Linked DNA regions of Oleomonas cavernae. The protein of the gene in region 1 binds, or shares a complex with, the protein of each later gene. Links are inferred from orthologs where the notes say so. Each region holds a gene or a part of one and is shown on either strand. Other genes may lie near its edges.

Region 1 (5,731 bases):
GCCAATCCGGGATCGTCGACCGCGATCAAACGGGTCCTGTTCATGGCCGAGCCGGCCAGCCTCGATGGCGGCGAGATGACCGACAAGGGCTACATCAACCAGAAAGCGGCCTTGACCCGCCGGGCACATCTCGTCGAAAAGCTTTATGCAGATCCGCCGGGCAACGACGTGATCGTGATTTGATCGTCGGTCCTGAGTTCGGGGAATTATGGATTTAGAACTGTTCGTCCGCGCCCTAGTCGTCGGTTACGTCGTTGCGGCGCCGGTCGGACCGGTCAATCTCGTCTGCATTCACCGCACCCTGCACATGGGGCGCATGAACGGCTTCATGGCCGGGGTGGGGGGCGCCCTTGCCGATGGCCTGTTCGCCGTCGTCGCCGCCTTCGGCCTGACGGCGGTGTCCAACTGGATGCTGTCTCATGACGGCTGGATGCGGTTGTTCGGCGGGATCTTCCTGGTCATCCTGGGGCTGCGGACCTTCTTCACCGAACCCCATGACCGCAGCATGAAGGCCGACGAGGGCTCGGTCCCGCACGCCATGGCCGGTACCTTCCTGCTGACCGTGACCAATCCCATCACGATCCTGGGCTTCGCCACCGTCTTCGCCTCCACGGGCCTTGCCAGCGACGGCAGCTACTCCAACGCCGCGATCACCGTCGCCGGGGTCTTCGGCGGCTCGGTCGCCTGGTGGCTGACCCTGTCCCTGCTGGTCGGCCTGCTGCGCGGCAAGCTGGAAACCAGGGGCCTGAAGCTGATCAACCAGATATCGGGCGTCGCCATCGTCGGCTTCGGCATATGGGCCTTGGCCAGCCTGATCGATCATCCGCTGTTGGCCGGCTGAGACGCCTCACCCGCCCTTGACGATGAACTTCGGGTTGCGGAAGCCGGGCTTGGCATAGGACAGCGCGGCGCCTTCCAGCGTGCTGACCGTGCCGCCCGCGGCGAGCACGACGGCATGGCCGGCGGCGGTATCCCATTCCATGGTCGGCCCCATGCGGGGGTAGAGATCGGCCAGGCCTTCCGCGACCAGGCAGAATTTCAGGCTCGAGCCGGCGGCGACCATGGAAGCAACCGAATAGCCGGCCAGGAAATCATCGGTCTCGTGGTCGCGGTGGCTGCGGCTGGCGACCACGGTCAGGCCTTCGGGCGGGACGGGGCGGACGGTGATTTCCTGGGGCGGCAGGCCCGCCTTGTAGACCATTGCCGTGCCGGCGCCGTGGCCGGTATGGGTCCAGCCCTTGGCGGGCGTGTGCACCACGCCTATCACGGGCACGCCGTCTTCGACCAGGGCGATGTTCACGGTGAATTCGCCGTTGCGCTTGACGAACTCCTTGGTGCCGTCCAGCGGGTCGACCAGCCAGAAGTGTCGCCAGGACGCCGGATCGCCCGCCGGCAGCTTGCCCGCCGAGGCCATCTCTTCGGCGACCACCGGGATGTCGGGGGTCAGCCTGGCAAGACCGGCCAGGATCACGGCTTCGCCGGCCAGGTCCGCGTCGGTGACCGGATCGTTCACACCCTTCGAGCGGACGTCGAAGTCGCTTTCATAGATCTTCATGATCGCGATGCCGGCCTCGCGGGCAAGATCGGCGAGGGCGACGATCAATTCGGCGCGGGCAGGGGCATCCAAACGCGACATGGCACTTCCGGTTGGTTCAGGGGAACGATATAGGCGAAGCGCACTCTAGTGGCGGTCGCGGCTTCCGTCATCGACCACTTGGAGGTCGACGACCTCGACATTGATCAGGCGCTTGCCCGCATGTTCGAAATTCACCGTGACCCGTGCGCCGACCACGCTTTGCACCTGGCCGATCCCCCAATCCGGCTGGCCGGGATGGCGAACCCGCACCCCGGGGGCGAACAGGCTGGCGGCGATATGCCTGGTCATGGGATGGGGCGCGTCATGGTGTGGCGCTCATGGGGTTGCTCGGTTAATCTCGATTCGTCCGTACTGTCGCCCGGCCGTCCTGCCGGGGCAACTCATTGGGTTTGAGCGCGCTCCATGAACGATCCGCTGCGCCTCGTCGGTCTGCTCTGCTCGCGTCTCTGCCATGATCTGGTCGGTCCCGTAGGGGCCGTGGTGAACGGGGTCGAACTGCTGACCGACGCGGCCGACGACGACGATCTGCGCGATCAGTCGATCGCCCTGATCGGCGACAGCGCCAACGAGCTTTCGGCGCGCCTGCGCTTCTTCCGCATCGCTTTCGGTGCCGCCGGCGGCGACGTGCCCATGGCACGCGACGAACTGGTTTCCATCGTTGCCCCGGTGCTCCAGGGGCGGCGCATCAGCCTTGGCGTCGAGGGCGCGCGCGACGGCGTCCCGCGGGAGCAACTGCGCCTGCTGTTCACCCTGGCGCTGATCGCGGCGGATTGCCTGCCGCGGGGCGGGCGGCTGACGCTCGACCTCGAAACCACCACCTTCGTCGCCCAGGGCGACCGCTGCGCCCTGCCGGCCGGCCTGGCGGCGGCCCTGGCCGGGGCCGAGGCCGAACTGGACCCGCGCAGTGCCCCGGGGGCGCTGGCCCGCCAACTGGCCGGTGCCGAGGGGCTGGTCGTTACCGCCGCCGCTGCCGACGGGGCCGTGACCATCGGCCTGAGCGCGCAGGCTTCCTGAGCGCTCAGGCCCGCCTGTTCATCGAATCTTTACTGGCCCTGACCGACCCTGTTGCCAAGACAGAGAATTGTGCGCCCGCCGCCCGTGGCGGCCGCGCCTTGGCCGGGGGTGCCCGTGGACGACCTGCTCAGCGAATTCCTTACCGAAACCGCGGAAAACCTCGACGTCGTCGATGTCGAAATCGTCAAGCTGGAACAGGACCCCAACAACGGCCCGGTTCTTTCCAATATTTTCCGCCTGGTTCACACCATCAAGGGCACCTGCGGCTTCCTGGGGTTGCCGCGGCTCGAGACGATTGCCCATGCGGCGGAAAACGTGCTGGGCAAGTTCCGCGCCGGCGAGATGGTCGTCAGCCCCGAGGCGGTGACCCTGATCCTGGCCTCGCTGGATCGCATCAAGGAAATCCTCGCCGCGCTGGGGGCCACCGAGCGTGAGCCCGAGGGCGACGACGCGGAACTGATCGCCCGCCTCGACGATCTGGCCGAAGGACGGGCCGCCAAGGCACCGGCGCCGGTCGCCGTGGTGGTGCCGCTGCCGGCACCGGTGGTCGACCTGCCGCGTGTTCTGAAGCCGGGCGAGGTCTCGCTCGAAGAGCTGGAAGCCGCCTTCCAGATGGCGCCCAGCCCCGAACAGATCGCGGCCGGCATCGATCCGATCCTGTCCGAGGCCGAGGCCGCGGCAACCGCCGCGGTAGTGCCCGAGGCCCCGGCGGCCAAAATGGCGGAAATCGCCCCGGACGCCGCCGAGGCGCGGGGCGACGGCAACGTCGGCAACCAGACCCTGCGGGTCTCGGTCGACCTGCTTGAAAACCTGATGACCATGGTTTCGGAACTGGTGCTGACCCGCAACCAGCTCCTGCAGATGGTGCGCCAGGCCGGCGACACCGAATTTGCCGGCCCCTTGCAGCGCCTGTCCCTATGCACCAGCGAGTTGCAGGAAGGCGTCATGAAGACGCGCATGCAGCCCATCGGCAATGCCTGGGCCAAGCTGCCGCGCGTCATCCGCGACCTGAGCCACGAGTTGAAGAAGAAGATCGACCTGCAGATGATCGGCGCCGAGACGGAGCTGGATCGCCAGGTGCTGGAGCTGATCAAGGATCCGCTCACCCATATGGTGCGGAACTCGGCCGATCACGGCCTGGAACGGCCCGAGCAGCGCCGTGCCGCCGGCAAGCCCGAGACGGGCCGCATTACCTTGAACGCCTATCACGAAGGCGGCCATATCATCATCCAGATCGCCGACGACGGGCGCGGGCTGGACCTGGCGCGGATCAAGGCGAAGGTGGCGGCGGCCGGGCTGGCGACCGAGGCCGAGCTCAATGCCATGACCGACGCCCAGTTGGGCCGCTATATCTTCCATCCCGGCATTTCCACCGCCGACAAGGTCACCAACGTCTCGGGCCGCGGCGTCGGCATGGATGTGGTCAAGACCAATATCGAGAAGATCGGCGGCACCGTCGACCTGAAGACCGCGCCGGGCAAGGGCACCAGCTTCCAGATCAAGATCCCGCTGACCCTGGCCATCGTCTCGGCCCTGATCGTCGAATGCGCGGGCGAGAAATTCGCGGTGCCGCAGATCGGCGTCGTCGAACTGGTCCACACCAGCCCTGAGTCCGAGCACAAGGTCGAGGTGATCAACCGCACGCCGGTGGTGCGCCTGCGCAACCGCCTGCTGCCCCTGATCTTCCTGGCCGAGGCGATGCGCCTGGTGCCCGAGAACGCGCCCCGGCCGACCAGCGCCTTCATCATCGTCGCCCAGGTCGGCACGCAGACCTTCGGCATCGCCGTCGACCGGGTTTTCGATACGGAAGAAATCGTGGTCAAGCCGGTCGCCTCGATCCTGCGCGACAATGCCCTGTTCTCGGGCAACACCATCCTGGGCGACGGCAGCGTCATCATGATCCTGGATCCCAACGGCCTGGCCCAGCGCACCGGCGAGGCCCTGCGCGATCCCCATGAGACGGCGGCGGCGGAAGCGGTCGGCCAGCGTGAAGGCAATACCACCTCGCTGCTGGTGTTCCGGGCGGGCGGCGCCGAGCGCAAGGCGGTGCCCCTGGCGCTGGTCGCGCGCCTGGAAGAAATCGAGGTGGCGCGGATCGAGCACTCGAACGGCCGGCCGATGGTGCAGTATCGCGGCAAGCTGATGCCGATCGTCGGTGCCGATCCCGACTATCGCCTGCGCCAGCAGGGCGGCCAGCCGGTGATCGTGTTCGCCGACGGCGACCGGGCGATGGGCCTGGCCGTCGACGAGATCATCGACATCGTCGATGATCGCCTCGATGTCGAACTGAAGGCTTCCCGTCCCGGCCTGATCGGCACGGCGGTGGTTGCAGGCCAGGCGACCGGCATGATCGATGTCGCGCACTACCTGACGCTCGCCTATGACGACTGGTTCCATCGCTCGGCCGCCGACGATGCCGGTGCGGCGCTGCGCCACCGCTCGGTCCTGCTGGTCGACGACAGCCCGTTCTTCCGCAACATGATCGTGCCGGTGCTGTCCGTTGCCGGCTATGACGTGACCACCAGCGTCGATGCCGATGCCGCCCTGAAGCTGCGCGACCAGGGCGCCGAGTTCGACCTGATCGTGTCCGATATCGAGATGCCGGGCATGGACGGTTTCGAATTCGCCGCCACCATCCGCCGCGAGGGGCGCTGGCGCGATACGCCGATCATCGCTTTGTCGTCGCGTACCGCCCCGGCCGACTTCGAGCGTGGCCGCAAGGTCGGCTTCGTCGACTATATCGCCAAGGGCGATCGCGACGGCCTGCTTGAATCCCTGCGCCATACCCTGGATGGCCGCCGTGCCGCTTGAGTTGGTCAAGTCCGGAGTTGCCGTGATGAAATCATGCCTCGTCGTCGATGACTCACGCGTCATCCGCAAGGTTGCCCGCCGGATGCTGGAGGAGATCGGCTTTGCCGTCGACGAGGCGGGGGACGGCAAGGAGGCGCTGGACCGTTGCGCCGCCCACCTGCCGGATTTCATCCTGCTGGACTGGAACATGCCGGTGATGAACGGGCTGGAGTTTCTCAAGGCCCTGCGCGCGGCGCCGGACGGCGGCGGCCCCATCGTGGTGTTCTGCACCACGGAGAACGATATCGAGCACATCCAGGCGGCGCTCGA
Region 2 (4,611 bases), on another replicon or contig:
TCGTCTGCACCGGCCTGTTCGACGACGATACCGAGACGGCCGAGACCTACCGCGACCAGCTCGAAGCCTGCCAGGCCCGCGGCCTGACCCTGGTCTGCGCCAATCCCGATCGCATCGTCATGCGCGGCGACAAGGTCATTCCCTGCGCCGGGGCTGTGGCCAAGCTGTACGAGGCCCTGGGCGGCCGGGTCGACTGGCACGGCAAGCCCTATCCTTCCGTCTATGACCGCTCCCTGGCGATCCTGGGCACCTTGCCGGCCGACACCATCGCCATCGGCGACGGGATCGAGACCGATATTCCCGGCGCCAATGCCCAAGGCATCCCCGCGATCCTGGTGACCGGCGGCGTCCATGCCGACCTGTGGAACGACCCGCCGGACGGGGCACGGCTTGGCCAGGTGCTCGACAGCCACGGCATCCACGTAACCGCCGCGATCGATCGGTTCAGGTGGTAGTTCCCTCTGCCCCCCAAAGGGCGGAGAGGGCTTTTAGCGGCCGAGCTTCAGCGCCAGGACCCGGTAGGCGCTGCGCAGCACCGGGTTCAGGCGGCCGAGCCAGCCCAGCGGGCCATAGACGGCGTTGAGGTGGCGGGCCAGCGAGACATCCTCGATCAGGCGCCAGCCCGGGCCCCAGGACTCGACCGTTTTGGGCTTGTCCAGGCCCCAGGTGAAGCGGGCGCCGGTGACCGCGATCGAGGGATAGAGGGCCGAGCCGCGGGCGATCCACGAGGCGAGAATGTCGAAGACGAAGGTGGCGCCGGGGAAGCGCGCGGCGATGCGAGCGGCCAGGTCGCGCATCTTGTCTTCCGACAGATACATCGAGACGCCTTCGAGGATGACGATGGGCACCCCGCCCTGGGGCACCGCCAGCGTGTCGAACAGGTCGGCCTGCTCGACCGAGCCGCGCACGAAGCGGCGCCGGCTGTCGTGACCGGCAAAGGCCTCGTGCCAGATCGGCTCGACCGCGGCGAGGTCGATGTCGATCCAGGTCACCTTGCCGTCGTCGAGGCGGTCGAAGCGGCTGCACAGGCCGCAGCCCAGGTTGATCACCGCGGCGCGGCCGGCGTGGCGGCGCAGGTGATCGGCGACCAGCCGGTCGATGATCTTCTTGCGCAGCACGATCAGGATGCGCTCGACCGCGCTGGGCATGAATTTGGCGAAGCTGACCCCTAGGCGCTCGACGATCTCGTCCACCTTGGGGTCCTGCAGGACCGGCCGGCGGCGACGGTTCTCGCGCCACTGGGCATAGAGCGGGATCAGCAGCGTTTCCGAAACGCCCGTCAAATCAACCGCCACCCGATTCTCCCCGGCCAGAAGACGCCAAGGATAGTCGAGGCGGCGGGATCAGTCGAACAGCGCGTCGATATCGGCCTGGCTGGCCTGGGGCTTGGCCGGCGCCGGGGTCCCCATCAGGCGGTCGACCTCGTCCTGGGCGATGCCCTCGCCCTCGAGGGCGGGGCCGTTCAGCAGGGCGCGGTCGCCGGTGGGCGGGGCCTCCGGGGGCGGTGCATCATGCTCGGCGCCCAGGGCGTCTTTCAGGCGCGCGACCCGGTCCTCGATATAGGTCAGGGTTTCGACCACCTTGGAAATGCGCTGGCCGGTGATGTCCTGGAACGAGCAGGCCTCGAAGATTTCCATGCAGCGCTCGCTCACGGCCGGGGCCGGGTCGCTGGCCATGATCGCCTCGGCCGCGGCCATGATGGTGTTGGTCGCATCCTCGGTCGAGCGGACGATGGCCTCGAGTTCGCGCCCGGCGCGCGGCAGCCGCTCGTTCTTCAGGTCGCTGGGACGCAGCGAGGCGATCTCGCCCCGCGCCCGGGCGATATAGTCAGAGAGATTGCGGAATTCCCGGTAGATCTCGGTGTCGATCGAGCGGAAATAGGCCTGCATGGTGCCGATCAGCACCTCGGTCACCGCCGCGATGTCGACCAGGCTGGGCGGCGTCGCCCGGGTGTTGCGCAGGTGATCGACCAGATCGCCGACCTTGGTATGGAGGGCGTCGGCCAGCATCAGAAATCGCCCAGGACGGCGCGCATCTTGGTCTTGAGCGTCTCGGCGTTGAACGGCTTGACGATGTAGTTGTTCACGCCCGCCTGCTTGGCCGCGATGACGTTTTCCGTCTTCGATTCCGCCGTGATCATGATGAACGGCGTCTTCTTGAGCTGGTCGTCGGCACGGACTTCCTTGAGCAGGTCGTAGCCGGTCATCGGCTCCATGTTCCAGTCCGAGATCACCAGGCTGTAGGGCTTGGCCTTCAGGCGGGACAGCGCCTGCTGCCCGTCGGTGGCTTCGTCGACATTATCGAAGCCGAGCTGCTTCAGCAGGTTGCGGATAATGCGCAGCATCGTCTTGTAGTCGTCGACGATCAGGATCGGCATTTGCAGGTCGACGGACATGTGCTTCTGGTCCTGTGCTTTGTCACGAACATGGGCCGCGGATGCGGCGACTGAGGGTGATCGTCGCCGCTGATGCTTGAGAAACGGTAAACTGTTCGCGGGGGGTTCGACCCCGTTGCCACCGCTGCCGGACCGCCTTGGCATCATCTCGCCGGCCATCCGTGGCGCTGAATGGTATTTGTTCAGGGATGGGAAGATTGCTGAAATCCGTGCCTATTATGTCGGATACGAGACGCTAGGTGCCGGTAAATGTGAGCTGGAAGGCTTCCTCCGTACCGAGCGGGGCTGCCCGATGCTCCGGAAAGGCTGAACGGACGATCGATGCGCAGGGCAGCGGCTGGTACTCGATCCGCGCGAATTGGTGTTGTCGGAGCCGGCATTGCAGGACTCGTCGCGACCAAAGTGTTGCGGCGTGTCGGCCATGAGGTCTTGACCTTCGACCGAACGCCTGACGTCGGTGGTGTGTGGAGTACGATGAGGCACTATCCAGGCCTGAAGACCCAAAACACCCGTCACACCTATACGTTCACCGATCACGAGCCGCCGAGCTCATGGCCCGACTTCCCGTCAGCCGCGCAATGGCAGTCTCACATCGCGGCGTATGTCGAGCGCTTCGACCTCGCTGACAGCCTGAAGTTGAGCACGGGCATCGCGCATGCTGCGCCAACCGCCGACGGTTGGACGCTGACGACCGAAGCCGGCGAGAATCACGGTATAGACCACCTCGTTGTCGCCAACGGAGTCTTCTCCGTGCCGCGGATTCTACAGTGGCCAGGCGCCGACACCTACGCTGCGTCTGGCGGCATCGTCAAGGCGCCATCGCAGCGCCTGACGCTGGACGAGGCGCGCGGCCGGAACGTGATCGTGGTCGGCTACGGCAAGTCTGCGTGCGACGTTGCTGTCTCCCTCTCGACGGTCGCTGACTCGGTGACGATCGTTGCGCGGCGCCTCTTGTGGAAGGGTTCCAAGCGGATGCTGGGCCGAGACATTGAAGACATCGCAATGACTCGCATGACGGAAACGATGTTCGCTCACCCCGGCGTCTTCCGGCCGGCGTGGTCCCTCATCCGCCGCTTGACGATCGCGGACCAGCATCTCGGTGATGTGGGCTTGATACCGGATGGACGGTTCGAGGACATCGGCCAAAGCACCAGCAGCATGATGTCGGACGGCTTCATTCAGTCTGTTCGCTCCGGTGCTATTGTCGTCAAACGTGACAGAGCAGTCGTCTCATTGGGCGCCGGGCGAAATGCACAACTCGACGACGGAGCAGTCATTCCTGCTGACCTAGTTGTCGCCGCGACCGGATTCGAACAGGCCGTGCCGTTTCTCGATGGGGCGGTAAACATCCATGATGAAGACGGCAACTTCGAGTTGTTCCGGCGGATTCTGCCGCACGATGTTCCGAACCTGACGTTCTGCGGCTACAACTCGTCTGTGTTCAGCACCATCAACGCCGAAATCGGCGCAGTATGGACCGCCGCGTATCTGGCAGGTGCGCTACAACTCCCGCCAGTCGAGCAGCGGCGAGAGCAGGTCGCTCTCGAACTCGCATACATGAAAGCTCGGACCAACGGCAATCACGCCCGCGGAACCAGCGTCATCCCGTTCTCCATTCGAAACATCGACGAGATGTTGGCCGATCTCGGTGTCCCTCTCAGCCGCTGGAAGCGGCTGGCGCAATGGGGACGGCGGGTCCTGCCGCGCGATTACCGCGACGCAATCGAGGGCGTGCTTCGCGATATCGGCGCGTGAGGCGGGGCCGCCCTTGCACCCGCCCTATGGCGCCATTAAGGTCGCCCACCTTGAGCACACGCAGATGAAGGGCGGATGATGTCGCAGTATCAGGGCATCTATTTCGAAGACCTCACCATCGGGCAGGCCGCCCGCTTCTCCAAGACCGTGTCGGAAGCCGACATCCTGATGTTCGCCGGCGTCTCGGGCGACACCAACCCGGTGCACCTGGACGCCGAATATGCCGCGACCACCCCGTTCAAGGAGCGCATCGCCCACGGCATGCTGTCGGCCGGGCTGATCTCCGCCGTGCTGGGCACCAAGCTGCCCGGCCCGGGTGCCGTCTATGTCGGCCAGACCCTGAAGTTCAAGGCGCCGGTGAAGATCGGCGACACCGTGGTGGCCGAAGCCAAGGTGATCGAGCTCGACCCCAACAAGAAGCGCGCCGTCTTCGCCACCACCTGCACCGTGCGCGGCAAGGT

What was found.
Region 2: the proteins of D3874_RS01980 (region 1) and D3874_RS14635 are in contact, whole or in part, in a solved structure (PDB 1A0O), measured with the Escherichia coli proteins. The link is inferred for Oleomonas cavernae from one-to-one orthologs.

What each region holds. Positions count from the first base shown.
Region 1 is NZ_QYUK01000008.1:361,431-367,161, reverse strand. What follows is about bases 2,418-5,622. They hold D3874_RS01980 (hybrid sensor histidine kinase/response regulator), read left to right. Parts: upstream 2,418-2,725; coding sequence 2,726-5,422; downstream 5,423-5,622. Other genes in these bases: D3874_RS01975 (response regulator), read left to right, coding at 5,403-5,622; D3874_RS01985 (histidine phosphotransferase family protein), read left to right, coding at 2,418-2,611. In the rest of the region: D3874_RS02005 (AMP-binding protein), read left to right, coding at 1-183; D3874_RS02000 (LysE family translocator), read left to right, coding at 209-841; 3'(2'),5'-bisphosphate nucleotidase CysQ, read right to left, coding at 848-1,636; D3874_RS01990 (DUF3553 domain-containing protein), read right to left, coding at 1,682-1,885; more of D3874_RS01985, read left to right, coding at 2,000-2,417; more of D3874_RS01975, read left to right, coding at 5,623-5,731. UniProt on the Escherichia coli protein: Involved in the transmission of sensory signals from the chemoreceptors to the flagellar motors. CheA is autophosphorylated; it can transfer its phosphate group to either CheB or CheY.
Region 2 is NZ_QYUK01000011.1:2,249,349-2,253,959, forward strand. The notes cover bases 703-3,433. They hold D3874_RS14635 (response regulator), read right to left. Parts: upstream 2,396-3,433; coding sequence 2,009-2,395; downstream 703-2,008. Other genes in these bases: D3874_RS14625 (class I SAM-dependent methyltransferase), read right to left, coding at 703-1,295; D3874_RS14630 (protein phosphatase CheZ), read right to left, coding at 1,344-2,009; D3874_RS14640 (flavin-containing monooxygenase), read left to right, coding at 2,717-3,433. Outside these bases: D3874_RS14620 (TIGR01459 family HAD-type hydrolase), read left to right, coding at 1-455; more of D3874_RS14625, read right to left, coding at 489-702; more of D3874_RS14640, read left to right, coding at 3,434-4,150; D3874_RS14645 (MaoC family dehydratase), read left to right, coding at 4,226-4,611. UniProt on the Escherichia coli protein: Involved in the transmission of sensory signals from the chemoreceptors to the flagellar motors.